DNA from 3 places in the Tepidimicrobium xylanilyticum genome. Region 3 is predicted to be linked to each of the others. Evidence: riboswitches for the same ligand, from Rfam matches in the RefSeq annotation. Region 3 holds a riboswitch; each other region holds the start of a gene.
What was found. A riboswitch is a leader RNA that binds a small molecule or an ion and turns the genes downstream of it on or off. The one in region 3 is predicted to bind thiamine pyrophosphate.
Positions count from the first base shown of each region.

Region 1: linked by a shared signal. The riboswitch ahead of BLV68_RS06495 (thiamine-binding protein) and the one ahead of thiM (hydroxyethylthiazole kinase) in region 3 are both predicted to bind thiamine pyrophosphate.
Region 2: linked by a shared signal. The riboswitch ahead of thiT (energy-coupled thiamine transporter ThiT) and the one ahead of thiM (hydroxyethylthiazole kinase) in region 3 are both predicted to bind thiamine pyrophosphate.

Region 1 is NZ_FNNG01000004.1:175,631-185,772, forward strand. It holds gene BLV68_RS06465 (CotH kinase family protein) at 1-1,093, opposite strand, end outside; gene BLV68_RS06470 (DUF4956 domain-containing protein) at 1,090-1,755, opposite strand; gene BLV68_RS06475 (polyphosphate polymerase domain-containing protein) at 1,770-2,477, opposite strand; gene BLV68_RS06480 (ABC transporter ATP-binding protein) at 2,700-3,443, opposite strand; gene BLV68_RS06485 (ABC transporter substrate-binding protein) at 3,471-4,448, opposite strand; gene BLV68_RS06490 (ABC transporter permease) at 4,475-5,245, opposite strand; gene BLV68_RS06495 (thiamine-binding protein) at 5,214-5,510, opposite strand; TPP riboswitch at 5,616-5,724, opposite strand; gene BLV68_RS06500 (methyl-accepting chemotaxis protein) at 6,274-7,869, opposite strand; gene BLV68_RS15430 (hypothetical protein) at 8,172-8,333, opposite strand; gene BLV68_RS06505 (alanine/glycine:cation symporter family protein) at 8,685-10,088, opposite strand.
Region 2 is NZ_FNNG01000006.1:129,865-140,006, forward strand. It holds gene recG (ATP-dependent DNA helicase RecG) at 1-374, opposite strand, end outside; gene BLV68_RS08215 (DAK2 domain-containing protein) at 437-2,074, opposite strand; gene BLV68_RS08220 (Asp23/Gls24 family envelope stress response protein) at 2,091-2,447, opposite strand; gene rpmB (50S ribosomal protein L28) at 2,655-2,846, shown strand; gene BLV68_RS15455 (hypothetical protein) at 2,882-3,052, opposite strand; gene BLV68_RS08230 (thiamine diphosphokinase) at 3,145-3,780, opposite strand; gene thiT (energy-coupled thiamine transporter ThiT) at 3,795-4,334, opposite strand; TPP riboswitch at 4,389-4,488, opposite strand; gene rpe (ribulose-phosphate 3-epimerase) at 4,537-5,184, opposite strand; gene rsgA (ribosome small subunit-dependent GTPase A) at 5,186-6,064, opposite strand; gene pknB (Stk1 family PASTA domain-containing Ser/Thr kinase) at 6,074-8,002, opposite strand; gene BLV68_RS08255 (Stp1/IreP family PP2C-type Ser/Thr phosphatase) at 8,020-8,751, opposite strand; gene rsmB (16S rRNA (cytosine(967)-C(5))-methyltransferase RsmB) at 8,952-10,142, opposite strand, start outside.
Region 3 is NZ_FNNG01000022.1:8,436-18,577, reverse strand. It holds gene BLV68_RS14480 (winged helix-turn-helix transcriptional regulator) at 1-172, opposite strand, end outside; gene BLV68_RS14475 (hypothetical protein) at 345-638, shown strand; gene BLV68_RS14470 (hypothetical protein) at 1,304-1,594, shown strand; TPP riboswitch at 1,760-1,858, shown strand; TPP riboswitch at 1,908-2,006, shown strand; gene thiM (hydroxyethylthiazole kinase) at 2,181-3,014, shown strand; gene BLV68_RS14460 (thiamine-binding protein) at 3,018-3,329, shown strand; gene BLV68_RS14455 (thiamine phosphate synthase) at 3,319-4,059, shown strand; gene BLV68_RS14450 (HAD family hydrolase) at 4,056-4,724, shown strand; gene thiD (bifunctional hydroxymethylpyrimidine kinase/phosphomethylpyrimidine kinase) at 4,815-5,615, shown strand; gene thiC (phosphomethylpyrimidine synthase ThiC) at 5,606-6,916, shown strand; gene BLV68_RS14435 (YitT family protein) at 7,166-7,738, shown strand; gene BLV68_RS16385 (DUF2179 domain-containing protein) at 7,725-7,910, shown strand; gene BLV68_RS14425 (TetR/AcrR family transcriptional regulator) at 7,986-8,561, shown strand; gene BLV68_RS14420 (putative ABC transporter permease) at 8,642-9,829, shown strand.

The sequences.
Region 1 (10,142 bases), on a different contig from region 3:
TTGGACCAGCTTTCATCAATCCTCCTATATCCTTGTAAAAATAAGTGCTCACATCGCCACCATCAAAATTTTTAAAAATCTCATTTATCATAGCGAAGTTTACAAAGGAATCAACATCAATATATCTTCTATAACCAAGCCTTCTGTCATTAAAGTAATTGGATTTTAAAACATATTCAAATTCATTAAGATAATTTACTATTCTTTCTTCGAGTTCAGGTGTTAGGGTTGAAGCTCCCGGATAGATGACTGTAATGACTGTTCTCATACGAATATTCCCATATTCATCAATTATATAGTCATCTTCCAATTGACTCCAATGAGTCTTTAGGACAGGATCCCCCATTTTTATTTTATCTCTAGCTATGATGAAACTAATGTCTGCATATTTATCATCATTCTTTTTGATATTAATCCTTTTTTCCCCTCTTTCAATTTTTTCCGTAAGGATATAAACCCCTAAATAATGGCTTTCATAGGTTATTTCATTACTTAAATCATCGTTTAAATATACTTCTACAAAACAGGTTCTAGGTACGTATTCCATCACCTGTGCAGACATTTTATATGCTAAATAATTTCTTATTAAACTTCTATCACCATAAGAACCATTCAATACCCATTTATCGTGCTTTGGAAGACCTAGTATCTCAAGATGGTTTTCATGGCCACTTTCATCTATGAAGTTAATGGTATATTGCTTTTTTGGATTTAATAGGGAAGATTGACCTCTTACATTGATCAATATATCCGTTTCTAAAGTAGGGCTCCCCTCCTTACAAATACATGTATATCCATCTATAGGCTCATAGAGTTTCAATTTTGCCTGGTATTTAGGGGACTTATAATGTATTTTCATGGTTCGATCATTGATTGTGGTTTCAATATAATCTTTTTTTGCCTCAATTTTTTGTCCATTAGTATCTATTACAATAATAGGTAAGTTATTATCTAAAGAGCAAATACAATTTTCCCTTCTTATTGGTATATGCTTTGAAATCTGATTTGGTTCATCATTTATATTAACTTTAATAATAAGGATAAGCACAATAATGAATATGGATAAATAAATAGACCTACTCCATTTTTTCATCCTAAGGTCTCTCCATCCCGAGCTACCATGTTTACAAAGCTAACTCCTTCTATATTTTTAATGTTCTCATAATCGATTAACTGATCTTTATTATTCAATTTTATTTGATATACTATTTCAGTATAGTCATCAGTTACAGTTTCAGCCCTAAGCTTACATGGCCTATATATAGAAAACAATGCAGCCCTTACAGCTTCTATGCATTCATTAGTACCCCTAACTATGACGAGATATTTGTTATCCTTTTTAAAGCTAAAGCTGAATGCTATGCTAGTAGCTGCAATAAATAAGGTTCCGATAATTACTATATAATAGTTTGATGAACCTGCACCCATCCCTATGGAAATAGCCCAGAATATATAGGTAGTATCCCTTGGGTCCTTTATAGCAGTTCTGAATCTAACTATAGACAAGGCTCCAACCATTCCTAACGATAGGGCCAAGCTGGTTCCTAAAATATTCATAACCATTGTAGTAATTAAAGATAGCATCATTAAAGCTGTGTTGAATTTACTGCTATAAGCTACACCGCTGTAAGTTATTCTGTATGTAATACAAACTACAACCCCAAGGATTAAGGCAATAACCATATTTTGCAAGGCATCCATTGGTGTTACAATAGTTGAACTGCCATGTAATAGGTTATATAACAGCTCCTTCATTATCCCTCTCCTCCTTAAGCCATATACCTTTCAAAAAGCCCCCTTGATACCATGTATTTGCTATAGGATTGTCGGGCAAGATCATAGACCCCAATTAAATCCGTAATCCACTTAAATAAAAAATTATTATATTTAATTTCTAACAATGCAAAATAATAATCCTCTACTGGTGCTAAAATAGGTGAATAGCTAAACATATTAAAATGCGTTTCGCTAGACTTTATATCATTATCCAATGTTACCCTTATATTGTTCATCGGATGTATGAATGCTTTCCTCCTATACTCTACCTGAACAACAGGTCTTAAGCCATTAAATTTCATTATGTTATAAAACATAGATGCAGTTTCCGATTCATACTTATTTAATACGTCATAGTTTAAATTTATTAGCTCCTTTGCATCTTCTTGAGAAATTATCAGAGACTTTTTTTCCTGATTATCGCCTATCTTTCTCTTTAGCTCTAACTTAACTGTAGGCAAATCTGGAGAATAGGTTCTAAGTCTAATCTTTTTTCTATATTCTATACCGTTTAATTTTTCATAAAAATCCGTATCGGAATAAGTGTCAAAATATACTGAACGAACTAAATAACCAGTAGTACCATTATGCTTATCTTCTAATAGTACTTTTTTTAATGTATTGGAAATATTCATGTATTGCAGGAAGTTTATAGGATATTTCAGTTCATACCTTTTTACTGATAGGGATTTAACCACCATACCTACCCCCCAAATATTTTTACTCTAGTATATATGATAAAAAGAATAAAATGATTCCTATAAGATTTATAAAATTAAAAAAGTAATGGAAGGATTGAATCCCTCCATTACAAAGTTAAATAATCTGTAAATCATATAATAATATTGTAATAATAGCTTATTGTCTTCTATAGGTCCCTTTTAGTTTGAATTTATTAAAGAATTCAAAAGTAGACCTTAATATTAACTATTATGCAGAACGTTCAATATGCATTTTTTATAACGAATAAACTCATCACTTAAGATAAATCCTTCTTCCCTTGGTTTTTGATACTCTATTTTTAACTCTTCGATTATTCGTCCAGGCTTGCCAGCCATAATATAAATGCGATTAGACAAAGTAATTGCTTCATCTATATCATGAGTAATAAATAAAGTGGACAATTTAATTTTTTTCATGACATTTTGATACCAACTGTGCATAGCTCTTTTAGTTATAGCATCTAAAGCACTAAAAGGCTCATCTAACAAAGCAACTTGCTGAGAAAATAAATAGGTTCTAAGCAATGCTGCCCTTTGCCTCATCCCTCCAGATAACTGATGAGGATATTTATCCTGGCTTCCATCTAATCCGAATACCTTAAAATGTTTCGAGGCCTTTAAACCTGCTATTTTCTTATTTTCTCCTCTTAAAATAAGTGGCAAGGATACATTGTCTAAGACTGTTTTATATGGTAATAATAGGTCCTTTTGTAGCATATAACTAATATATCCAGTTTGTCCTGTAATATCTTTGCTATCCAAAAAAACTCTTCCTGTATCAGGGATCGACAAACCAGATATTATGTTAAATAATGTAGTCTTCCCTACACCGCTAACCCCTAATAGGCATACTATTTCTCCATCATTTACTTCCAATGAAATATCTTTGATTATCTCTTTATTATCATATGATTTGGATATATTGTTCACGCTAAGCTTTGCCATCAGAATATTCTCCTCTTTCTAAAATCCCTAGTCGGGAAGATGGTCATTAGTAAATCCAAATCCTAATGGGATCTCCTTTTCAATAAGGCCTTCTTCCCATAACCAGGAATAGAAATTATCCCACCTAACCTGATTAATATAACCCCATTGGCTTGCCTCTGCTTTGTACTGATCTGCAAGCCATTTTTGACTCTCCAGAACCAACTTCTTATCCAACTCTGGATTAGCATTTAACAGTATATTAGCAGCTTCTTCAGGATTATTTATTGCATATTCATATCCTTTAGATACTGCCTTAAGAAAGGCTTTAGTTTTTTCTTCATTTTTCTCTATATATTCATTATTTCCTATTAAAATTGGACTGTAATAATCTAATGTTGGATTAATATCTTTAAATGCAAAGAAATCTGTCTCTAGGCCCTTTATCTTTGCTGCAATACCATCCCAAGCGTAGTAGACCCATACTGCATCTATATCTGTATTAAGGGCTGTAACAACATCTGTTACGGTGCTTGGAACCATTTTTATGGAATTATAATCCCCACCATCAGCCTCTACTACCGATTTTATTATTGCCTTTTCAATAGGCATGTCCCAAGTAGCATAAACCTTATTAGCCATTCCTTTCGGAGTTTCCATTCCATTGCCTTTAATAGATATAATCCCTGATGTATTATGCTGGATTATAGCTGCCACTGCAGTTACTGGAAGAGGATTGTCCGAAGCAAATGCTGGTGCTATCATATCCTGAAAGGATATTCCAAACTGAGCTTTTCCAGATGCTACAAGGCTTTCTGCACCTCCTTCTGGAGGCTGAACAATTTCCACATCAAGGCCTAATTCTTCAAAATATCCCTTTTCTTGAGCTACATATAGTCCTGTATGGTTAGTATTCGGCGTCCAATCAAGCACTACAGTTATTTTTTCTTTGTTTTCATTTTGGCAAGCTACTAAAATGGTTATCATTATTAATATACAAAATAATATTACCAATTTCTTTTTCATAGTCATTCTCCTCTCCTTCTGCATTATTATTCATTTTCACTTCTAGCCCATGGCATACTTATTTTTTCTAATAAGCTTACCCCCTTCATCAAGGCTAAACTAATAACTGATATGAGTAAAATTACAGCAAACATTTTATCAAAAGAATAGGATTTTTTAACTCTTGTCATATACACGCCTAGTCCATTGAAACCACCAAGCCATTCTGAAATAACTGCCCCCACTACAGAATAAGAAACAGAAATTCTTAAACCAGCAAAGAAATGAGGTATAGAACTTGGCAATTTTATATGCTTAAATATTTGCATATCGGAAGCATTCATAGATCTCAGTAATTGTATAGCATCAGAATCTACCGATTTAAAACCGTCTAATAAACTAATAGTAATAGGGAAAAATGTCACAATCACAATCAATGTAATCTTTGGAGCCATACCATAGCCTAACCACAAAACTAGCAAAGGTGCAATTGCAACAGTTGGTATAGTTTGAGTAATAACCAATATTGGATATACAGCCTTATAAATGAAATTAAACCTATCCATAATTATAGCAACCATGAATCCCAATGATATGCCAATAGCAAGTCCAAAAAAGGCTTCTAATAATGTAGTTTTTGCATGGTTCATTAGAAGAGGAAAATCTAATATAAAAGCCTCTACAACATCCAAAGGAGATGGCAGCATAAACTTTGGTATAATCTCCATACTGGACAAAACCTGCCATAAAATAAGTATGCCTACTATTGCTACATAAGATGACATCCTATTTGTAATGCTTTGCAACTTTTTGGTCAATAGTAAGTACACCGCCTTCTGGTTTAAAATGTATCTTAACATAGGACATCACAGAGGGACACCCTGATTTAATTGCAATATATTGACATTCCTTCACAATATCCATCAACTCTTCAAATTCCCCTTCTATTGTAGTTTCGAAGGGCCCTACATGATAAGATAATCCTGTACTTTTAATATATTCAATTACCTCATCTACAATTTTGCATACCAACTCATCTGTATCTACCTTTGGCAATACTTGAATGGCAACACTTGCATTCATAATTAATTCCTCCTTATTTAAAATTAAACATTAAAAAATCCTTTCTGGATAATAACCAGAAAGGATTAAATACCATTAACTAAAGTAAATGCTACATTACAGTACCTAAAGTCCGATATAATCCCTACGCTGGCATTACCCAGATCAGGTTAAACGGTTGGAGATTTCCTTCTCTCCTCTCAGCCCGACATATCGAGCACCCGTATTGTAATTTTAGAATATATCAAACTTTGTAATTTGTCAAGGATAATCCTCAGATGTTTCCATATTTTCCAAAATATAAATCCCTCTTAACATATTCATCTATCAGATTAGCTATACTATCAACTGTTGTCTTAAACAAGCCACTATGAAAATATAGCTGAATTATCTCTTTAATATGCCTATGATATTTTTACCTATATTCATCTATTTCCAATAGTTTGGTAAGAGTGGATAACTTCAAGGATTCCCGTTATATGGAAAAGAACTTATCTTTTCAAGAAAGAAGATTCGTCCAAAGCAACAAAAAAAGATGGCTTTGGACTAGGATTAGCCATTGTAAAACCTATTGTGGAGAACCATAGTGGATGCTCTACACTATCCAGCTTGTTAGTATAGTCCTTTAAATATATCTTTTTCTTATTGTATCTTCTATTACACTGGTAGTTTTTCCCTAATTCTTTAATCTTAGCATAGCATTATTCTTATACAACTATACCTTATAAGCATTATCGAATTTAGAATATATTTTTTCAATTTGACAAGAAATAAAACATTTTAACTAAACCTTAAACTTGCTGATAACCTCCATTAAATCTTCTGCAAGAACATTCAAATTTTGAGCAGTTGTTGCCACATCCTGTGAAGATGCAGTAAGTTCTTCTGATGATGCTGCCAACTCTTCTGTGGCTGCTGAATTTTCTTCTGTTACAGCACTTAATTGCTCAACTCTTTTCACAATGGCATCCTTTGATTTTACACTTTTATCTATTGCACTATAGGTTTTATTCATTAGAGCTGTAATATTTTCAACGGATGCCAAAATGTCTCCAAAGGATTTTACAGCACTTTCAACGGATTTGGTTTGCTCTTTTACAGCTTGTCTTGCATTTTGGGATGCATAGGTCACTTCATGACTATCTTCAATAATTGAAGAAACTAAATCTGCAATCCTTTCTGTAGACTTTTTCGATTCTTCTGCCAGTTTTCGTACTTCATCAGCTACTACTGCAAAACCTCTGCCATGTTCTCCTGCCCTTGCTGCTTCTATAGCTGCATTGAGGGCCAGCAAATTCGTCTGTTCTGATATGTCTGATATTATTTCAGTAATACCACTGATTTCTTTTATGGAATCTGTCAATGCTCCTATTTTATCTATGGATAATTTAAAGGTTTTTCTTATTTGTTCAATAGATTTCACCAGAATGTCCACTTCCTTTTTACCAATGCTGGCTTTGTCTTCTGCCTTTCCCATCTCAGTTTTTACATTTTGAAGTTCCCTGTGTATAATCTCTATGTTATTGGTTAATTCTATCAATGAATCCGTAATTTCTGTTAGATCTTGTGCTTGGCTTGTAGCACCGTCCGCTATCTGTTGCATGGTTGATGCTAATTCTTGGGCGAAAGCAGACATTTCTTCTGATGTTGCTGCTAATTTCACTGAATCAACACCTAATTCGTTTGATCTTTCCCTAATATTGAATATTATTTGCTTTAAAGAATTTTGCATGTTTTTTAATGAAATGGATATCTGTCCAAATTCATCCTTTTTATTTAGATATTCGTATGATATTTCCTTTGTAAAATCCCCTGACGCCATTAATTCAAAATATTCCTTGATCATTTCCAAAGGTTTAACAATACGCATTCTTATTAATATATTATAGAATATTGTGGCAATTACAATTAACACTATAGAGCCCTTTATAATGTTGTAGATTGAATTATCTATTAGTTTAGCAATATAACCTTGAGGAACTCCTACAAAGAACATGCCCACTACTTGTCCCTTGCTATCTATTAAAGGTACATATTTCGTAGCATATTCCATACCTAATACTTCAGCTTTTCCACTATATTCATCACCCTTTTTAATTACTTCCTCTATAACTTCTGGAGAAGCTTTCGTTCCTACCTGCCTTTTCCCATCCACTGTAACAGTTGTAGCTATTCTTGTATCTTCTTTAAAAATAGTAACTTCGCCATCAACTATTTCTTTTATTTCATAAATCATAAAAAAATTTTCATCTATCAGGTGATTTCCTTTATATAGCTTTTCCCCTACTATATTCCAAGGACCACTATACTTAGAATCTATAAGCTTTAAAGCAAGTTTTGAACTAGTATTTAACAAATTTGAAAAATTACCATTAACCAAGCTGTTGTAATCTCTTCTCACTTGCATACAGATAAGTGTTACCAATAAGATTGTTACTATCAAGTATATTAAAACAATTCTTCTTGTAGTATTCATTGAAAAACAATATTTTTTGAAGTCATCATATATATCCTTCTCCTTTCTATGTATTTTTTTAAACTATTGATTTTAAAATAGCCCTTTACTCACACAAATATTTCCCATCTCATGCCTTTATTAAAACCAAATTTAACAACTGATAAATGCGAAAATTCTCACAACTCTTTTTGATCATGCCTATCACCATCCTTCTTCTATACAAATTATTGCACTATAAATACAGTATTTATCCTGATTATAGCACAATTTTTGTATATCGTCATTTTTCTGCATTTTTCAATGCTTTTCAACGCCCTATAAAATCCTATATCTCCTATTCCCAAACCAACAAATAATCTCAAAATAGTTTCCTTATAATCTTCCAATCACATACCCACACTACAGATAAAAAATGAATGATGCAAAGGAGCGGATCTTTTTGCATCATAATCCATAGAAAGGAATTATTTAAATAGGGTATTTGAAAGGTTTTGTAGAGAAGATTTGTCTAAAGCAACATGAAAAGATAGCTTTAAACTAGGATTAGATGTTGTAAAATCTATTGTAGAGAATTACAGTTTTAAACATATGCTGAAAGTAAGCCTAACATATATTTTTCATTGTAGATAAAGAGGTATTAAAATTTGTAAATAGATTCAAAAAAACTGAGGACTCCACCCCTTTAAATATTAGAAAGGATGATGTCCTCATGGTAAATTAAATTTCTTTTCTATATTTTATCCTCTTGAATTTGTTTGCTTTTCAAATTCATAGTTAAAATATAGTTTTTCTCCTTTTGCTATTTGACTATCATAATCCCTTAACATATTTTTAGATTCTTTATATAATAAGAATAATGCAATTAAGTTAGGTATAACCATTATACCATTAAACATATCCGCTACATTCCATACCAAATCAACTTTTTGGTATGAACCTAATACTATAAAAATTAACACAATGACTTGATATATTCTAATTGCAATTTTCCCTTTAAACAAAAATCTTAAATTATTTTCTCCAAAATAATACCATCCTATTACTGTTGTAAATGCAAAAAATGTTAAACATATTGCTAAAAACCTTTCACCAATTGGTCCAAATGCAATACCAAAACCCCGTTGTGTCACAGCAACACCTGCAAGACCTAATTTATCAGCTCCTGTTACTAATATAACTAAAGCAGTGGCAGTACATACTAAAATAGTGTCTATAAATACAGCAATCATTGCTGAAAAGCCTTGTTCTGCCGGATGCTCAACGTCTGCTACTGCATGGGAGTTTGGAGTTGATCCCATACCAGCTTCATTTGAGAAAAGTCCCCTAGCTACCCCATACCTAACAGCTTGTTTTATTCCTATGCCTACAGCACCACCAAGTACTGCTTGTGGATTAAAGGCTCCCACAATTATAGATTTTAAAGTTGGAATTATACTACTTCTAAACAGTATTAGAACAGTTACAGTACCAAGTATATATATTACAGCCATAACTGGAACTACCATTTCAGCAAATTTTGCAATCCTACTCATTCCTCCTATAAAAATCAAACCAGCTATAATTGCAATTGCTATTCCTATTGCTATATTTGGAATATTAAACGCTCTACTTATTGCATCTGCTATAGAGTTAGATTGAACCATATTTCCTATAAAGCCTAAAGCTATTATAAGGGCTATTGCAAAAAATGTTGCTAATCCCTTGGATTTTAATCCATTCTTAATATAATAGGCTGGTCCTCCTACTAACTGGCCATCAACATCAGTTTCACGATACTTTTGTGCTAGGGTTGCTTCTACAAATATAGTTGCCATTCCAAAGATGGCTGACATCCACATCCAAAATACCGCACCTGGCCCTCCTGAGGCAATAGCCGTAGCTACTCCAGCTACATTACCAGTACCAATTTGAGCAGCTATGGATGTAGCTAAAGCTTGGAAAGAAGACATACTACCTTCTTTATTTTCTTCTTTATTAAAAATACCACCAAAGACCTTTTTTGCTGCTGTTCCAAATTTTTTAATTTGTGGAAAACCTAACATAATGGATAGAAAGATTCCTATGCCAACTAAACCAATAACCAATACATAATCCCAAAGAATACCATTAACAAAGGAAACAATTCTTTCTAAAGCATGCATAATATCACCTCTTTTTTGTTGGATTAGTTTGAATGTTAAACGTTGTAATTATAA
Region 2 (10,142 bases), on a different contig from region 3:
GGATTCATAACCTGTACCTGGTTATTAAATATATTCACCTTTCCATAGACCATTATTTCATCACCTAAAGACAAACGACTTACTATATAATCCTGATTAAACCATACTAAATGCCCAATGCCAGAGCTATCCTTTACTGGAACTTGTAATATAGATAAGTTTTTTCTTAGTTTCCGTTTAACTGGATATCCACAAATTTTTACCTTTAGGCTAACCTTTTCACCACCGACACACTGGGCTATAGACTTAAATCTCCTCCTATCTTCATAGCTCCTAGGCATATAGTATAAGAGGTCCTGAATAGTATGTATATTTAATTTTTTTAATAGTCTTGCTCTTTTTGGGCCAACCCCTTTAACATATTGAATATCCAATTTTCTCCTCCTCTAATCTATTATCTTAACAACAAATTCCTCACCAATAGGTGAGGAATATACTACTCTAATGAAAATATATAATAATAAAGTGGTTGTCCGCCATAAACTACTTCTATGTCGAAATTCTCAAACTCTTCTTCTAGCCTTTTTGCAAATTTCTTCGCACTTTCATCATCAATTTCATTACCATAAAAAACTGTTATTAAAGAATATTCGTCATTAATAACCTTCTGTAATAGCACTAAACTAACCTCATCTATCGAATTACCAACAGCCAATATCTCCCCATTTGAAAGACCTATGATATCATCTTTATTTATTTTTGTATTATCTATTTCAGTATTCCTAACCGCATAAGTAACCATACCAGTCTTTACATGGGTTACAGCTTCTTCCATATTGGTCAAATTTTCTTCTATATCTAGCTCTGGGTCAAATGTGATCAATGCAGTTATGCCTTCAGGAATGGTTTTAGTAGGAAATACATAAACCTTTTTATCGCTTAACTCCTTGGCTTGATCAGCTGCCAGCACAATATTGCTGTTATTAGGTAATATTATTATGTTTTCGCCATTCACTTCATCTATAGCTTTTAGTATATCTTCTGTACTAGGATTCATAGTTTGCCCGCCTGGTATTATATAGTCTACATTGAGTTCCTTAAAAACTTTATTTAAACCTTCTCCTATGGAAACGGTAATGAAAGCGTATTTCTTCATTTCCCTGTTTCGATTATTGATTTCTATTTTTTCTGATACTTCTTCTTCAATTATATGCCTATGTTGATAACGCATATTATCTATTTTAATGTCATTTAGCTCTCCAATTTCTAAAGCCCTCTCCAATACCAGCCCTGGATTGTTAGTGTGAACATGAACTTTAATTAATCCATCGCCTCCTACTACCAATAAGGAATCTCCAAAGCTGTTTAACTCGCTTCTTAAAGCTTCATAATCATCAAAATCCGTATTGATCATAAACTCAGTACAATATCCGAATTTAATATTTTCATCATCAATCCTAGGAAATATCTCTACAGGTTTATCTACTTTAGCTGGAAAATCTAAAATTATATCTTCTTTACCAGTGATGGCATTTAAAGCACCAGTCAAAACTACTATTAAACCTTTACCCCCCGCATCTACTACTCCTGCTTGCTTTAATACAGGCAACATATCTGGAGTCTTATTAAGTACTTCTTTCCCTTTATTTATAACCTTTTCTAAAAAAACAAATATATCATTTTCCACTTCTGCTAACTCTAAAGCATAATCAGCACAACCTTTTGCAACAGTTAAAATAGTCCCTTCTGTAGGTTTCATTACTGCCTTATATGCTGTTTCTGAAGCAGACTTGAAAGCTTTAGCTAAATCTATGGTATTTATCTTATCCTTATCTTTCAAACTATTGGCAAAACCCCTAAAAAGTTGGGATAGAATTACTCCAGAATTCCCTCTTGCTCCCATTAGAGAGCCATTGCTAGCTGCTACTGCAACTTCTCCTACAGTAGGAGCGTCTAGACTTGATATCTGCTTTACTGCAGATTTCATGGTTAAGGACATATTTGTCCCCGTATCTCCATCAGGTACAGGAAATACATTTAGTGCATTTACCTCTTCCTTTTTACTTTCCAATAATCTAGCGCCTCCTACAAATGCCTTTTTTAGCATTAGACCGTCCATGATTTCGTTTTTCAATGGTTGTACCTCCTAACTACTTTTCAACTCTAATTCCTTGTACATATACATTTACCTGTTTAACTTTCATCCCTGTTAAGTTTTCTAAATTAAATTTTACTTTTTCAATAATATTTTCTGCTACTACTGATATTCTCATTCCATATTGTAATATAACATGTAAATCTATTGTTATTTCATCGTTTTCAATGTATATTTTTACCCCTTTAGAAAGATTTTCTCTTTTTAATAGCTCAAAAAAACCATCTTTTGCTTTTTTACTAGCCATACCTACTATTCCATAGCTTTCCATAGCTGAAAGCCCTGCTATAGTAGCTATTACGTTATCATCTATGTCGATATAACCATAATCATTTTTAGCTCTAGCTGGCACAAAATCGCCTCCTTAAAGATAATTCAATATAATATATGAGTATATTTTACCTTATTATACTGAATTGTTCAACTCATTACTATTAAGATTTTAATTTGTCAATAATTATAGTTGCCTTTTTATCTAATATTATGTTAGAATATAATATGTTCTAATAAAATAAGAAAACGAATTAGATGATTGCACTTTTTTAGAGGAGGTGTTTTTATGGCAAGAAAATGTGAAGTATGTGGAAAGGGTAAAATATTTGGAAATAAAGTGACTTTTTCAAATAAAAAGAGTAGAAGAGATTGGTCACCAAATATCAGAAGAGTAAGGGCAGTGGTTGATGGAACTGTTAAAAGAATAAATGTTTGTACTAGATGCTTAAGGTCTGGTTATGTGGAAAGGGCGTTATAAAATATAGGGCTTCCAGTTTAATAGTAGCGGAAGCCTTATTTTACTTTAATTATTAAAATCCCAATAACTATAAGAATCAACCCAATAATCAATATTAGTATTTCTATGGGAATAAAGTTGATTACTATTAAAAAACCAATTACGGATATTAAAATTCCAATTAATCTTTTCCATTTATACCTATATCTATAGTAAAAGCTTTTCATATTCTCACCTCAAAGATCCTTTACTCTATTTTATTGCATTTTTTCAAAATTAGTTACAAAAAAGCAAACCTTTTTCAGGTTTGCTCTATAGATCAATCTCTTGATATGATTACTAAACTTTGTCCCTCATAAATTCTTATAAATCCCTTATCTTTAACAATCCTATTGCTTATGCCTAGAGTGGAGCCAAATTGAACTCTGGTATTCTCCAGCTCATATTCGAATCCCTTTAATGTAACTACAATTCCAGTGTTGGTGATAGGAATAACAGATACATAATAGCCGGGTATGTTTTTTAAAATCAGCTCATCTTCAACTAAATATATAACATTATCATCATCTATTATTCGTCCATTTATTCCTCTTTCCTTCAGCTTTTTGAGCAGCAATATATTAGCTAAAGTATGATCCAGCCTATTTCCAGTAGCTCCTACTATAGTTATATCCTTAAATCCCTTATCTATTATATAGTCTATGGAAATTTCTGAATCCGTTTTATCTTTTTTTACAGGAAACTTTTCCACTGGTATTTTATTCTCTTCAATCTGTTGAATAACTTCCTCTGAAATGGAATCTAAATCTCCTACAACCAAATCAGGTTTTAAAGATGCTTTAAAGCAGTGATTAGTTCCACCATCAGCAGAAAGTACAAAATCAACCTCTTTCTTTAACTCCCTTAACCTGTTAATATCAATTATTTTACCACTTAAAATGACTAACGCTTTCATTTAATCATTCCATTCTATTTTTCTATTTTGCTAATAGGCTTCCAAATTAACGATAAAATAATGATAGATACTATAAATTCTGGTACTAAATAGCTGGATTGATATACTAAAGAGTATATCCAAGGATTTTGAGTTCCTGCATATTCAGCAAAGAATATAACCCCAGCTAATAGATGACATAAAAATCTACCGCCTATGGCGAAAAATATAGATAGAATGATTTTGACATATTTGTCGTTACTAAAATCTTTAATGGAATTAGAGAAAATTCCAGCTAATCCTAAAAAACCAAAGGCAATAGGATATTCTAATATTGCTTGTATAGGGGTAAAAACCCAACCTCCTAATATGAGTTTTAATACTCCAAAGGTGGCTCCAGCAATAATCCCAGGTTTAAGTCCCCATCTCATAGAAAACAAAAGGATTGGAATCATACTACCTGCAGTTACAGAACCTCCTTGAGGTGCTTGGTAAATTTTAATTCTACTCAACAAAACAGCTAATGCTATCATAATCCCAGCTTCCACTAACATCTTTGTGCTCCACTTCTTCATATTCAGCCCTCCTTAAATATTAAACCCATTACCAGAATTAGGTAATGGGCTAACATGCAAACGAACTCACTTCCCTACGCTAGCATTACCTAGTTCAGGTTAAGGGTCGGGATCGAATCCCCTCTCAGCCAATTTGGCTCCCCTAGTGATGAAGGTATTATTTAGTTCAATTACATTATACCATACTACATATATAATTCAATTATAAGCTCTTAAACATTTTAGTTCTCTCTATCACATCTTTACTTCTAAAAATATCAGAACCAACTACTATGATATCAAGGCCATAATTGATTATCTCTTTTGCATTATCTAACTTAATTCCTCCATCAGCTTCAAGTAAAATATTAAGGTTCTTTTCATCTATAATTCTCCTCATCTTTTTAATCTTTTTTTCCATAGAACCTATAAACTCTTGTCCACCAAAGCCAGGATTTACTGTCATAATCAAAATTAAATCAACATAATCTAATACATACTCTATACTTTCTAAGGGTGTAGACGGATTCAAAGCTACCCCTGCTTTTATACCATAGGATTTTATTACATCTATGGTTCTATGTAAATGCAGGGTAGATTCCACGTGGACTGTAAGCATATCAGCACCAGCTTCTACAAAATCCTCTATATACCTTTCAGGTTTGTCAATCATAAGATGAACATCAAAAGGAATTTGGGTAATATTGCGTAAATGTTTAATTACTGGCGGTCCAAAGGTTATGTTGGGAACAAATATGCCATCCATCACATCTAAATGGATATAATCTGCTCCTCCTTTTTCAAGTTTAAGTATCTCCTCTTTTAAATTGCCTAAATCTGCTGACAAAATGGATGGTGAAAGTTTTATCATTTTAATACCTCCTATTTGCTTTTATCTCTTCAAGAAACATTAGATAGTTCTCATATCTTTCCCGACTAATATTCCCCTTTTCCACCTGTTTTTTCACTTCACAACCAGGTTCCTTAAAGTGAATACAGTTGATAAATTTACATTTGCCATTGAACTCATCTATTTCCTTAAAGTACTTGCTCAACTCTTCTTCCCTCTCAATAAAATCCAAGCTTAAGGAACTAAAACCTGGAGTGTCAAGTACGAAGGAATTGCCATCTAAATCTATTAATTCTACATGTCGGGTGGTATGCCTTCCTCTGGTAGTTTTTTTACTTACATCTCCAGTTTTTAGCTCCAATCCTGGTTTTATTCTATTTAGTAGTGAGGATTTCCCAACCCCTGAAGGCCCTGCAAAAACTGTAACTTGGTTCTTTAATAAATCTATTAAATCTACAATACCTTCTCCAGTTTTGCAACTAGTTTTAATAATTGGATACCCGGTTTCTCTATAGGCTTTTTCTATTAAATTCCGTTCATCCTCCTGAACCAAATCAATTTTATTTATACATATTCCAATATTTAATCTTTGATGTTCCGCTAAAACTATTAATCTGTCTAATAACCATAAGTTTATATCCGGTTTTTTTATGCTCATAATAATAATAGCTTGAGTTACATTAGATACGGGAGGCCTTATCAACTGAGATTTCCTTTCCATAATCTCTTCAATATAGCCGCTACCATCTTCCTCGTTTATTCGGATTTTTACTCTATCTCCTATTAAGGGTATTATATTGTCTTCTCTGAAAAGCCCCCTAGCCTTGCATTCATAAACTTTGTCTTGAGTTTTAACATAATAAAACCCACCAATGCCTTTTATTATTATGCCTTCTATCATAAAAACCTCCTAATTGTGTGGATGAACTATTTCGTCAATATAAATGCCATCATAATAGATTTCAAATACAGCATCTACTTTCCCTTCCAATGGTATTTCGATAGAACTTCCATCGACTTTATGAATTTTATTATAAACATCTTTTCTATTTCCATCCTGAACCCTTACAATTTTAATTTCTACTTCATCATCTTCCACACTAGGTGTTAATGTCATTACAAAAGGAATCTCTTTATCCTTCTCTTCAGGTTCAGGTTCCTCTCCTCGAGCTGATGGACCTGAACTAACATATAAGGTTATGGCTGTATTTGTCTCTATTTCATTGCCAGGTTCAATACTTTGCCAAAATACAATGCCCTCTTCATATTCATTATTAGGCTCTCTAACAATCTGATCTAATGCTAATCCATATGCTATCAAGGCATTTTTAGCTTCGTTTTCACTTTGACCTACAAGCTTTGGCATTACTACAATCTTTTTTTCCGGACCTTGGCTAACAATTAAATTAATTTTAGTCCCCTCTTCAACTTCAGTATATGGGGCTGGATCTTGATTTATAATTATATTTTCAGCTACATTATCACTATACTCATACTCTACTAGCCCTTCTGATAAACTAGAATCTTTAAGTATGCTATCAATCTCGTTAATATTCCTATTAATTAGGTTTGGAACTTTAACTAGGTTTCTTCCCTTACTAATAGCAACTTTTATTGTATACCCTTCTTTAACCTTTGTGCCTGCCTCTGTCATTTGATTAACTACTTCATCCTTATTGAACTCACTGCTATAAACTTCGTTTGCCACTTCAACATTTAATCCAAGCTTTTCTGCTTCCTCTTTGGCTCTATCTATGTGTAATCCAACTAAATCAGGTACTACAACTTCCTTAGTAATGAAGTAGTCCTTAAGCTTATAAAAACCTAAGGCCATTGAACTAACTACTACAAAGGCCAATAGTATAGCAAAGAAAACAACTTTTAAACTACCATCGCTGTTCTTTTTCTTTTTAGATTTTTTCATTTCCTTACCTTCCTTATCCTCCACAACTGGTATTATTTGAGTAGGTGCTTCAATAAAATTAGTATCTTCCATTGGCAATTTGCCACCAGACAATTTGGTCTTCTTTAGGTCAGATAATAAATCACTTACAGTAGCATACCTATCACTTTGGCTCTTCTTTACACAATGCATAATTATATTCTCCAATCCAAGTGGAATTGAATTATCTATTTCTCTAGGTGGGATGATCTCTTCCTGAATATGCTTTAAAGCTACTGTAATAGGACTATCTCCTTCAAAAGGAACTCTTCCAGTGATCATCTCATACATGACTATGCCTAAGGAGTATATATCAGATTTCTCATCAGTATAACCTCCTCTGGCCTGTTCTGGTGAAAAATAATGGACAGAACCTATTACATTGGATGTGTTGGTTACCGTTGAAGCACTAGCTGCTCTTGCTATTCCAAAGTCAGTTACCTTCACTCTGCCATCTTCAGTTACCATTATATTATGCGGCTTAATGTCTCTATGGACTATATGATTTTCGTGAGCATGTTCTAAGGCTTCTGCTATTTGAATTGAATAATCTATAGTTTCATCTACAGTAAACTTTCCTTTTTCCCTTATTATCTCTTTTAAGGTTTTGCCTTTTATATACTCCATTACTATGTAATGAATTTCCTGTCCATCCTTTTTATCTACTCCAACATCATATATATTAACTATATTTGGATGCGAAAGGCTGGCTGCAGCTTGAGATTCCCTTTTAAACTTTTTTATAAATTCTTCATCGTTGTTAAACTCATCCCTCAAAATTTTAATTGCTACATATCTATTTAAAAGTCTACATTTAGCTTTATAAACAAGAGCCATGCCACCTCCGCCTATTTTCTCAATTATCTCATATCTATTACCAAGAACAGTTCCAATCATGTTTTCACCTCACTTCATTAAAACTTAATAGCCACAACAGTAATATTATCAAATCCACCCTTTTCATTGGCAAACTCAATTAATTCTTCACAGATCTTTTGCATATTTTCGCATATTAACAACTGTTCTCTTATTTCATCATCTGCTAACATGCTGGTTAGCCCATCTGTACACAATAGAAATATGTCACCTTTGTGCTTCTCCTGTACTATTAAATCCGCTTCAACATCTGGACTAGTTCCTACTGCTCTTGTAATAATATGCCTTTGTGGATGAAGTTTTGCCTCTTCCCTACTAATGCTTCCATTTCTAATAAGCTCTTCGACTAAAGAATGATCTTTCGTCAATTGTAATAATATATTTTTACGCAATAAATAAGCTCTACTATCTCCAACATGTCCAATAAAGACCTTTTTCCCTTTTGAATAGATTAAAGTCACAGTTGTTCCCATCCCTGAATAGGATTCATCTTCTAAAGACTTCTTGTATATTTCTTCATTTGCTCTACCTATAGATTCTTTTATTCTATTTTTAATGCTATTATCGTCTAATTCCAAGAGGGTCACATCTTTTCCTAGATCTGCACTTATTATATCAACAGCCATATTCGATGCAATTTCTCCTGCCTTGTGTCCTCCCATCCCATCTGCTACAATAAATAATGGATTTTCTTCAATAACAGAAATATAATAAGCGTCTTGATTAACCTCCCGAATCCTGCCAATATCAGTTTTAACTCCAACCTCCATACCAATCACCTCAATGTAAAGATATTTGGTCCATTCCAAATGTTATTAATAATTTTTCCTTCTATTGGTTTCAGGCCTTTATTGTCCTATTTTTAGCTTGTCCTTAAAAAAGAAAAAGTTTTAAGGCATATTAATTTTTATTCTAAAAATTCGCATTTTATACATTCCTAATTTCTTATTATATCATACCAAATAATCTTTTAACCATTCTTCTTTATAATTCTTGCAATAAAAAACCCATCTGTACCATGAATATGTGGAAATAATTGTACATATCCTTTATTTCCAGTTTCAATATTTTCTAACGAGTCCAATAATTCTCCAAATCCTAATAGAGAAAAGTTTTTATTAGCCTTCAAAAAATCCATAACCACATCTAAATTTTCTTCCTTTCCAATGGTACAAGTACTATAAACGATTATGCCCCCAGGTTTTACATATTTTTTGGCATTATTAAGAATGGCTTTTTGCATCCTAACCAATTCTTTTATATCCTCTTCCTTCCTATTCCATTTTATATCTGGTCTTCTCCTAATAATTCCTAATCCAGAGCAAGGAGCATCAATTATGCAATAATCTGCTTTGCCCACCATAGTATTATCAACTTTTAAAGCATCAAATATTTCCGTTTCTATGATATTGATTCCTAATCTATTGGAATTTTCCTTTATCAATCTCAATTTATGCTCATATATATCCCTACTTATAACCTTTCCTTTATTTTCCATTATCTCTGCAATATGAGTAGCTTTCCCTCCTGGTGCGCTACACAAATCCATAACTAAACTCCCCTCTTTTGGATTAGCTATCTGCCCTACTAACATGCTACTTTCATCTTGAATGGTAAAACAACCTTGTTGAAACTCCTCCCTCTCAGTAATCCTAATAGGATTCTCTACTATAATCCCATCTTTTGCATACCTAGTATTATAAACTATATATCCATAGCTGGACAGCTTGTCGGATAATTCTTCCCTATTCGTCTTTAACCGGTTTACCCTAATATTCAATTTAGGTTTAGAATTATTGCTAATGCACAGTTTTTCTGTGAATTCATAACCAAATTCATTAATCCACCTTCTAATTATCCACTTAGGATAGGAATACTTTATGGAAATATAGTCTACTGAATTGCTTACTTCTACCACCATCAATTTTTCCTTATTCCTTGAAAAATTTCTTAGAACTCCGTTAACAAAACCACTGATTCCTTTGTGACCGTATTTCTTAGAAAGATTAACTGATTCATTTACAGCTGCCCTATCTGGAATTTTGTCCATAAAAGCCATTTGATATACTCCCATCCTTAAAATATCTAGGATAGGCGGTTGAATCTTTTCAACCTTAATACTAGATAGTTTAGAAATAATATAATCTAAATATAAACGATT
Region 3 (10,142 bases):
ATGCCAAAACAGAATCTGTAATATTAATCATTTCCTTGCGAATAGCACTATATCGTAAAACTTTTTTCTCAGCCAAAACACAGATAACACGAGACTTCCACTTACCTCCAAAAATATCTAATCCATACTCTAAAGGGCAACGAATATCCTTTTCTAGCTTATTTTCATACATCATATTCAACTCCTTCCACTATCATTGTACATACTAAACTATATATTTTCAAGTTGCTATTAAAATTATTAGTGACTAATAAATTTCCTAATATATTAAAAAAAGTAAGTAGTCAATATATAATAAAGTTACATTAAATAACCAAGTATAATAAGAAATGGAGGTATTTAGTATGGAAGTTAAAACGTATTTACAAATTACAATGAAGATTGATAATGAAAAGCGCCCTGAGGCAGTAAAAGTCTATTCAAAATATCGACAACCATTCTTAGATGAGATTAAAGGAGCATTAACCAAAGAGCTTTTAGTTCGAGATGAGGACGTTCAAGTACTTCATGGATTTGATAGTATAGAAAATGCACAAGCTTATCTTAATAGTCAACTATTTAAAGAAGATGTATTTGTAGCTTTAAAACCCCTATGGAGTGCTGAACCAGATGTTAAAATCTACAGCGTAACGTTATAGAATAATGTTTCTGATATGAAGTTAGCTGATACTATTAAGTGTCGGCTAACTTTGTATTTTTAGATACTTTCAATCGTTTAATCAAAGCCTCGTATTCTTTTAACAGCGTTTTCGAAAGTAACATTTTTACTGCTAGGGGGTATTTTTAGAGAAATGAATTTAAAGAGTAAAAGAAATTATAAATCATTGGCCTTTATTCGAATGAAAGTTTTCCGAGTACTTTAAAGTAGGAATGTTTTTTACTATAATAGGTGTAGAAGAGCCTTTTAACAAAATGCCACGGCATGTTGTTGTATTAATAGAAATTATTATAGCCTTGCTATTTTATGATGGGAAACTCCCTTCGATTGTGCAATTTCCATAGGTGAAGGTATGCAAAGTATATTTTTTATTCGTTTTTGTTAGTTTAATGGTTGAATTAATTGGACTCATAAAATATTACTGTGGTATGGATTGGTTGGTAGAAACGCTAACATCAAAGATCAAAGGAAGGAAAGGTTGTGAGATTTTCATTGGATTAACTGCTAGGCCTTATCGGGGACAACATTAAACAATATGGTTGCAATAGTTATTACTGCTCCTATGGCAAAGATTTTTGTGATAATTAAAAAGACTAGTAAGTATATTGGATATTTGTATGTGTGCTATTTTAGGATTAATACCTCATGATAGTAGTAATCTTCTTACAAACACTTAAACAGCCACTGTTTATGGAATATAAGGAGAGAATTCTATTTTATGATAATCACTTCCTGCCATGTCCTATGCTAGAAAATCCAAAATATATTGAGGAGATGGCAAAAAGAACAGAAGTAAAATCCACAGATTTACAATCTCCAGAAGATGTAGAGGACCTAGTAGCTAAAACTAAACTCTGTGCAGAACAATGGAAGGATAAGGCTGATGAATTATGGCAAGAGGTATTAGAAGAAAAAGAAGAAATAGTTAAAGGATAATATAAAAATACTCATTGATAGGAATTCAAGGGTATTAAATCTATGTGGTGTTTATATCCCCATACCTATATAGTAGGCGATGCCTTCTATTTCAATCCCTCTGCAAATATCGTTTTTTAAAACTTAATGGGACTTGACACCAAAGGTTGTAAGTGATATTATATAGGCGAATTGCGGGGGGACTCGTAAGAGTTGAGAAGGTAGAACCTGACCCTTTGAACCTGTCAGTTAACACTGTCGTAGGGAAGCAACTTAGTTATAATAATAATGGATAGGTGCGTTCCTTATGAGAGGAGCGCTTTTTTTAAAACTGAATACGTTGCGGGGGGACTCGTAAGAGTTGAGAAGGTAGAACCTGACCCTTTGAACCTGTCAGTTAATACTGTCGTAGGGAAGCAACTTAGTTATAATAATAATGGATAGGTGCGTTCCTTATGAGAGGAACGCTTTTTTTAAAATTGAATACGTTGCGGGGACTTGTTAGAGTTGAGAGGGTAAAATCTGACTTTTAGAGGGAATGAAAGGAGGTGATACTGATATACCTGAAATTATATTCTATTAATACTAACGAAAGGAAGGAGAGGAAATGACTAAAGAGGAGATTCAAAAGCAGATTTTTCAGGCAGTCGAAACCGTAAAGCAGACGAATCCGATGGTTGGATCCATCACCAATACGGTAACGATTAATTTTGTAGCCAATGCTCAATTGGCCGTTGGAGGTTCCGCTGCCATGGTTTATCTACCTGAAGAGGGTGAATTTTTAGCAAAAGCTAGTGGAGCTATCTATATAAATGTTGGCACACTTTTACCCATTTATGAGCAGACTTTACCCCATGTAGCAAAAGTATTGCACGATACAGGTAAACCATGGGTACTGGATCCGGTTGCTGTCGGGATTGGTTCGATGCGGACGCATTTGTTAAGGCAGTTTAAAGATTACAAACCTCATGTAATAAGAGGAAATGCTTCGGAAATTATTGCACTAGCTGGTTTATGGAAGCTAGACGGTGGGGCGGCTATCTCCAAAGTACGTGGTGTTGATTCAACGGATTCTGTAATTGCAGCAAAGACTGCCGCTGTTTCATTGGCTAAATGGACAGGTGGAGCGGTTGCAGTATCTGGGAAAACCGATTTAATCACTGATGGAACTGTTATCGCCTTCTCTTATGGGGGATCTCATTTTATGCCTAAAATTACCGGAGCAGGCTGTTCATTGGGTGGAGTCATCGCGGTCTATTTAACGGCTGCTTCACCGTTTATTGCAGCACTTACTGGTACTGCGGTGTACAATTTGGCTGGAACACGCACTGAAAAGAAGGTGGATGGTCCAGGAAGCTTTCAGATTAAATTTCTTGATGAACTTTATAAAGCAAGTGCAGGGGAGATTGCTAATAATCCATTTGAAATTGAGGAGGTTTAATGTATGAATACTTTAATTGCAGTGGCGATTGCGCCTTTTGGAATTGGGGAAGAGCTTGCATCTGAAGTTGCAGAAGTGGTGAAAGTAATTCGGGAGTCAGGTTTGCCGAACCGAACGACTTCTATGTTTACGGAGATTGAAGGTCCCTGGGATGAGGTGATGCAGGTGGTGAAAGAAGCTACTTTTGTGTTGACCAAGAAGGGCATCCGTACAGAGGTTGTGTTGAAGGCCGATATTCGCCCAGGGTTTACTAACATGATGACGACTAAAGTCGATAAAATCAATGAACTTTTAGGAGGAGAAAATGAGCATTAGAAAAAAATTTGATCTTTCAGCATATTTTGTGGTGGGTCCCGAGAATACTAAAGGGCGGTCGGTGGCGATGATTATTAAAGATGTAGTTGAGGCTGGGTTTACTTGTATACAAATCCGTTCCAAAGTTGCTTCTGCTCGAGAACTGATTCAATTAACCCGCGAGGCTTCGGAAGTAATCGCTCAAGCTGGTAAATCGGATGAGGTGGTATTATTGGTGGACGACCGCCTTGATGTCATCTTAGCGGCGAAACAACAGGGGATAAAGGTTGATGGAATTCACGTTGGACAAGATGATATTCCGGTGGAAGTCTGCCGGGAATACTTGGGTGAAGACTCAATTATTGGCTTATCAGCAAGGACACATGACATATTTGAATATATTAAAACAGTAGATGTTTCTCAGATTGATTATTTTGGCGTAGGCCCCTTGCATGAAACAATGACAAAACCAGACTGTGGGGTTGATTTAGATGGAAAAGTGATTACCAGAAGTTTTGAAGAAATTTCAAAAATTGCCCAAATTAGCCCGGTCCCGGTCGTAGTTGGTGGCGGTGTTAAACTTATTGATATACCTCAGCTTGCACAAACAGGAGTCGATGGTTTCTTTGTCGTGTCTGCTGTGTCTGAGGCTGATGATCCAAAACAAGCAGCTGTCGATTTAGTAAAAACCTGGAAGCTTTATGCTACGGTTGGATGTAAAGATTTAATCGAAAAACAGGTGAAGTTATGATTAAGGGAGTAATTTTTGATTTAGATGGGGTTATATTGGATTCCATGCCCGTGTGGAATAAGGCTGGTGAAATGTTTTTACGCAATTTGGGTTTACAAGCGGAATCTGGGCTTGCTAAAATCATGTTTTGTATGAGCATGTCGCAAGGAGCGAAATTTTTAAAGGAAAGATACCATTTAGATATGGAAGAGGGTGAAATTATAAAAGGGATTAATCACACCATTGAAGATTATTATTCTTATAAAGTTCAATTAAAAGAAGGTGTGGAGCAGTTCTTAAAGGGTATGCAACAGTATGGCGTTAAAATGGTGGCAGCAACCTCCTGTGATAGGCAGGTTTTTGAAAAGGCAATACAAAGGCTTAATGTAGTAGGTTTTTTTGACAGAATATTTACATCTACGGAAATAGGTGCTGGTAAAGAAAAACCAGATATCTATTTTGCTGCAGTTGAACATATGGGAACGCTACCAAGAGATACATGGGTTTTTGAAGATGCATTGTATGCAATTCAGACGGCAAAAAAAGCTGGTTTTAGAACAGTCGGCGTATATGATGCTTCTAGTATAGATGATTTGGATGAGATTAAGAGGAACAGTGACATTTATTTGAAGAAGCTAGATAATATTAATGCGTTTATGGAAAAGGCATCATCTAAAATATTTTAAAGCGGTAAATTGGGATAACACCTTTTAGGCTATAAAATTAGTACTAAAGATAACCGCGTATATAGAAGAAAGGAGAATAAGGCTAATAAAATGAAAACAGTATTAACAATCGCGGGAAGTGATTCCATAGGAGGTGCTGGAATACAGGCCGATATTAAAACAATGACGGTAAATGGCGTATATGCTATGAGCGTGATTACTGCACTAACTGCACAGAATACAATGGGTGTAACAGGGATTATGGAAGTTACTCCGGAATTTTTAAGCGAACAGTTGGATAGTGTTTTTACCGATATCTTTCCGGATGCGGTGAAAATTGGCATGGTTTCATCGACTAAATTGATTGAAACCATATCCGAGAAGCTCAAATTTTATAATGCAAAAAATATTGTTTTAGATCCGGTTATGATTTCCACAAGTGGTTCAAAGCTCTTTCTGGATGATGCAATAGAAGCCTTAAAAAATACTTTATTTCGTCAGGCAACCTTATTGACACCAAATATTCCTGAAGCCTCTGTTTTATCGGGAGTAGCCATTACAAATGAAGCGGATATGATTAAAGCTGCAGAGATTATCAGCGATGAATATGGGTGTGCCGTTCTTTGCAAGGGTGGCCATAACGAAAGCAATGCTAATGATTTATTATATCAGAATCATAAGTACAGGTGGTTTATGGGAGAGAAAGTAAACAATAAAAATACTCATGGAACTGGATGTACTTTATCCAGTGCTATTGCTTGTGGACTTGCTAAGGGATTAGATTTGGAAATGTCAATCCAACTTGCAAAGGAATATGTGTCAGGTGCCTTGAAAGCAATGCTTGTTTTGGGAAAAGGGATCGGACCACTTAACCATATGTGGAATATCTATAAGGGAGAGAGATGGCAGTGAGAGAATATTTAACTCAGATGGAAGCCGCAAAAAAAGGGATTATTACAGAAGAATTAAAAGAAGTGGCTAAAAAAGAACTAATGACAGTTGAGGAACTGTTGCCATTAGTTGCATCTGGAAAGGTGGTAATATGTGCAAATAAAAATCATAAATGCATCAATCCGCAGGGAATTGGTTCAATGCTAAAAACAAAGATAAATGTAAACCTAGGAGTTTCAAGGGATTGTAAGGATTACAATATGGAAATGAAAAAGGTGATGGAAGCTGTTAATATGGGTGCCCATTCAATTATGGATTTGTCTTCACATGGAGATACTATTCCTTTTCGTAGAAAGCTAATATCAGAATGTCCGGTTATGATAGGAACTGTACCGGTATATGATTCTGTTATCCACTATCAGAGAGATTTAGATACCCTTACAGCTAAAGATTTTATTGATATAGTAAGGATTCATGCAGAGGATGGGGTGGATTTTATCACCTTGCACTGCGGTATTACAAGAAAAACTATTGAACAGATAAAAAAACATAAAAGAAAAATGAACATAGTTTCCAGAGGGGGATCTCTTGTATTTGCATGGATGTGCATGACAGGTGAAGAAAATCCTTTTTATGAATATTACGATGAAATTCTTGATATATGTCGTGAATATGATGTAACAATATCGTTGGGAGACGCTTGCAGACCGGGATGTCTTGCAGATGCTTCAGATATATGTCAGATTGAGGAACTTGTAAGACTAGGTGAACTTACCAAAAGGGCTTGGGAAAAGGATGTACAGGTAATGGTGGAGGGACCCGGCCATATGCCTATTGACCAAATAGAAGCCAATGTAAAAATCCAGCAAACCGTCTGCAACGGAGCACCGTTTTATGTATTAGGCCCGTTGGTAACGGATATTACACCAGGTTATGACCACATTACAGCCGCAATCGGAGGTGCTATTGCAGCTTCAGCAGGTGCAGCCTTTTTATGCTATGTGACACCTGCAGAACACTTGGCACTGCCTAATTTAGAAGATGTAAAGCAGGGAATTATTGCTATGAAAATTGCTGCTCATGCAGCAGATATTGCCAAAGGTGTAAGAGGAGCAAGGGAGATCGATGATAGGATGGCAGAAGCAAGAAGAATCTTTGACTGGGAGACACAGTGGAAGTACGCTATAAATCCTGAAACAGCCAAAAGAATACGTGCTGAAAGGAAGCCTGAGTATGAAGATACGTGTTCCATGTGCGGAAAGTTTTGTGCAGTTAGAAGTATGAACAAGGCACTTGCAGGAGAGCATATTGATATTTTATAATTTAGGGCCTAGATTACATAGAGATATTATTGAGAAAGTAGCGGTTTTTAACGATAAGTTGACTGTAGAGTGCTAAGATTATGAGATTAATATGGAAATATAATAAAATGACCGCTGATTATGTATTTAACATGATTGGCGGTCTAATTTTCTAGATTAGTATTTATCTTTATTGAGAGTAAAGTTACGTTTCCAATAATGTTGACTCTTTTCTATAACAACTTGACACTATCTAAATCAGTCACTTTAGTGACAGTTAATATTGTTAATGATATACCTATTATTACAATAGGGATAATTGTGTTTATCTCGAATTTGGTACTATTTATTATAGCCTTTATAGCAGTTGGCAAAGATTTTGAGAGATATACAATTTACTCAAGCTTTTTTCTTGCCATATTAATTTATATTCTAGAAGTTATTGTTCAAGTGGAAACCCCTCTAGTAGATGACTTAATGATTAATCTGATATTTGGAATTCTCATACAGGGAATTGGTATGGCCATAATTTTTTATCAGAATTCCTCAACCGGAGGTACTGATATTGTAGCCAAAATTATTAATAAGTACTTTAATCTAGAAATAGGTAAAGCACTACTATTGGCAGATTTTATGATAGTGTTTTTAGTAGGAATATCTTTTGATAAAACATTAGGTTTATATGCTCTATTAGGTATAATTTTTAACTTTTATGTTATCGATAATTTTATAAAAGGGTTAAAGAAAAAATCTAATATTTTCATAATAAGTGAAAGAAGTTTTGAAATTAATGATTTTATTTATAAATACATTAGAGTGAGGTTCAACAATTTTTTATGCTGATGGTGGATTTTTAAAAGATAAAAAGTTTGTTTTAAATACGATAGTAGATAAAAGAGAATATATGAAAATAAAAACCTATGTAAGTCAAATTGCCCCTTATGCATTCATAACAGTAGAGGTTGTGGGGGAGGGTTTTAGTTATTTGAAAAAAGAGAATCATCAAAACAAATAATATTTGACAGAAAAATATAAGACAGTTAAAATAAAATTAAATCGGACGTATGACCTAATTTGTGAGGTGGTTATTATGGCTTCTGAAATGAATAAACAAAGCCAACCTGAAAGAATACTGTTAGCTGCTTCTGAATGTATATCGAATAGAGGATATGCGAATGTTTCAATGAGAGATATTGCTAACGAAGCAGGTGTTGTATTAAGTCAGCTAAATTATTATTTCAATAATAAAGAAGGGCTGTTTAAAGAAGTAGTGAGAATGATGATCGATAAATATTTACGTGAGATAGAAGAAGCCTTAAAGGCAGAGGAATCACCAAAGGAAAGAGCAAAATCATTGATTAAGTATTTTAGAAAAATGTTGCAATACAATCCCAAATTTTTTAAGCTGTTATATGATTTTTCAGGTTTAGCCCTTTGGTCACCTACTTTTAGCCATTTGCTAAGCGATTTATATAAGGATTTGTCAGATATGATAGAAAAATATATTCTTAACAATTCTAAATTGGAAAAACTAAAAGGGTATTCATCAAAATCCTTGTCAAGACTAATAATAGGTTCAATGTTTGGTACTGGAATCCAAGCTTTACTTGACAATGATGATGAATTGACAGAAGCGTTAGATGCCATGCAAATATTATTTGAATAATAAAGGGATATTGAAATAGCAATAATGAGCATGTAATCAATTTTAGAGCAAAACTAAAAAAAGGGGATGGAGAATCAAATATGGTAGTAGATTTATTTTTATATTTCACAGTATATTCATTTATGGGATGGATTATGGAAACAGCTTTTGCTAGTATAACTCAAAAGAAATTCATTAATAGGGGATTTTTAATTGGTCCATTTACACCAATCTATGGTTTTGGTGCAATTATGATTATTCAATCTTCAACATGGATTGGGAATATGTTCGGTAATTATTACATATCATTGTTGATGTGCATAGTTATTTCTACTTTATTGGTTACTGCTTTGGAATTTATCACAGGTTATGCATTAGAAAAAGTATTTAATGCCAAATGGTGGGATTATAGTAATAATATGATGAATCTTAAGGGTTATATTTGCTTGAGTTATTCTCTACTATGGGGCTTATTAGCTTTTTTGTTGATACAAGTAGTTCATCCCTTAATTACACAATTTATTTATTTAATACCTGTGTCAGCTAAAAGATATATTACAGCTTTATTGGCTGTGTATTTCCTTGTTGATACCTATAAGTCAGTAATTAGCACGTTAAATTTAAGAAAAGCAATTATAAATCACGCAAATTTATCTGAGAGTAAATATAAAGATATAATAATAAAATACAAAAGAATTTTTCTTGCATTTCCTCGTCTTTTAATCTCGATTGAAAGTGTTTTAAGTCGAGAGGTGAGGAGCATTTTAAACGGTGGAATTAATAGAATCAAAGTTAAGATAAGAACAGATTTTAAATTTGAGGAAGAATACAAAGATTGTATAAATGATTTGATTAGTCATGAGATTACAAGGTCGATGAAGAACTACAAACACCATGGAGATGTAAACTGTCTTGAACATAGCCTTTATGTGTCTTATATAAGCTATAAAATATGTAAGAAATTAGGCATGGACTATCGATCAGCAGCTAGAGGTGGGTTGCTTCATGATTTTTACTTGTATGACTGGCACATTGAGAAACCTTATAAAGGATTGCATGGATTTGTTCACCCGGACATAGCTCTACAAAATGCAGATAAATTTTTCTCCTTGAATAGTATAGAAAAGGACATTATTAAAAAGCATATGTGGCCATTAACTGTAAAGCCACCGAGATATAAAGAAAGTTTTGTTGTGCTTATGATAGATAAATACTGTGCGTTTATGGAGATTATTAAATTTGGCAGAAGAAAAAAAGTTAAAAGATTAAAAGAGATCTTTGATATATAACAAGAGTTGTTATATAGAACTTTATAATAGAGATTATTAGGATTTTTAGCAACGGTTTCTCATAAATATGATATAGTTTATATCAGTAATATTTATAAATTGAAAATTCCTTTATTTTCTAGTTCTTTTTTCATTTCTTCATATGAAGCTTATAAATAAGATAATAGCACACAATACATTAATATTTAGCTGAAATCAAGGGTAAAAGCTATGCCCAGCTAATGCCTGTATTTGATTTCAGCTTGTTTATTTGATTCATAACTCAGCGAGTAGCTATATCAGGTATTAAATCGTGCCTTCTAACACCTAATCC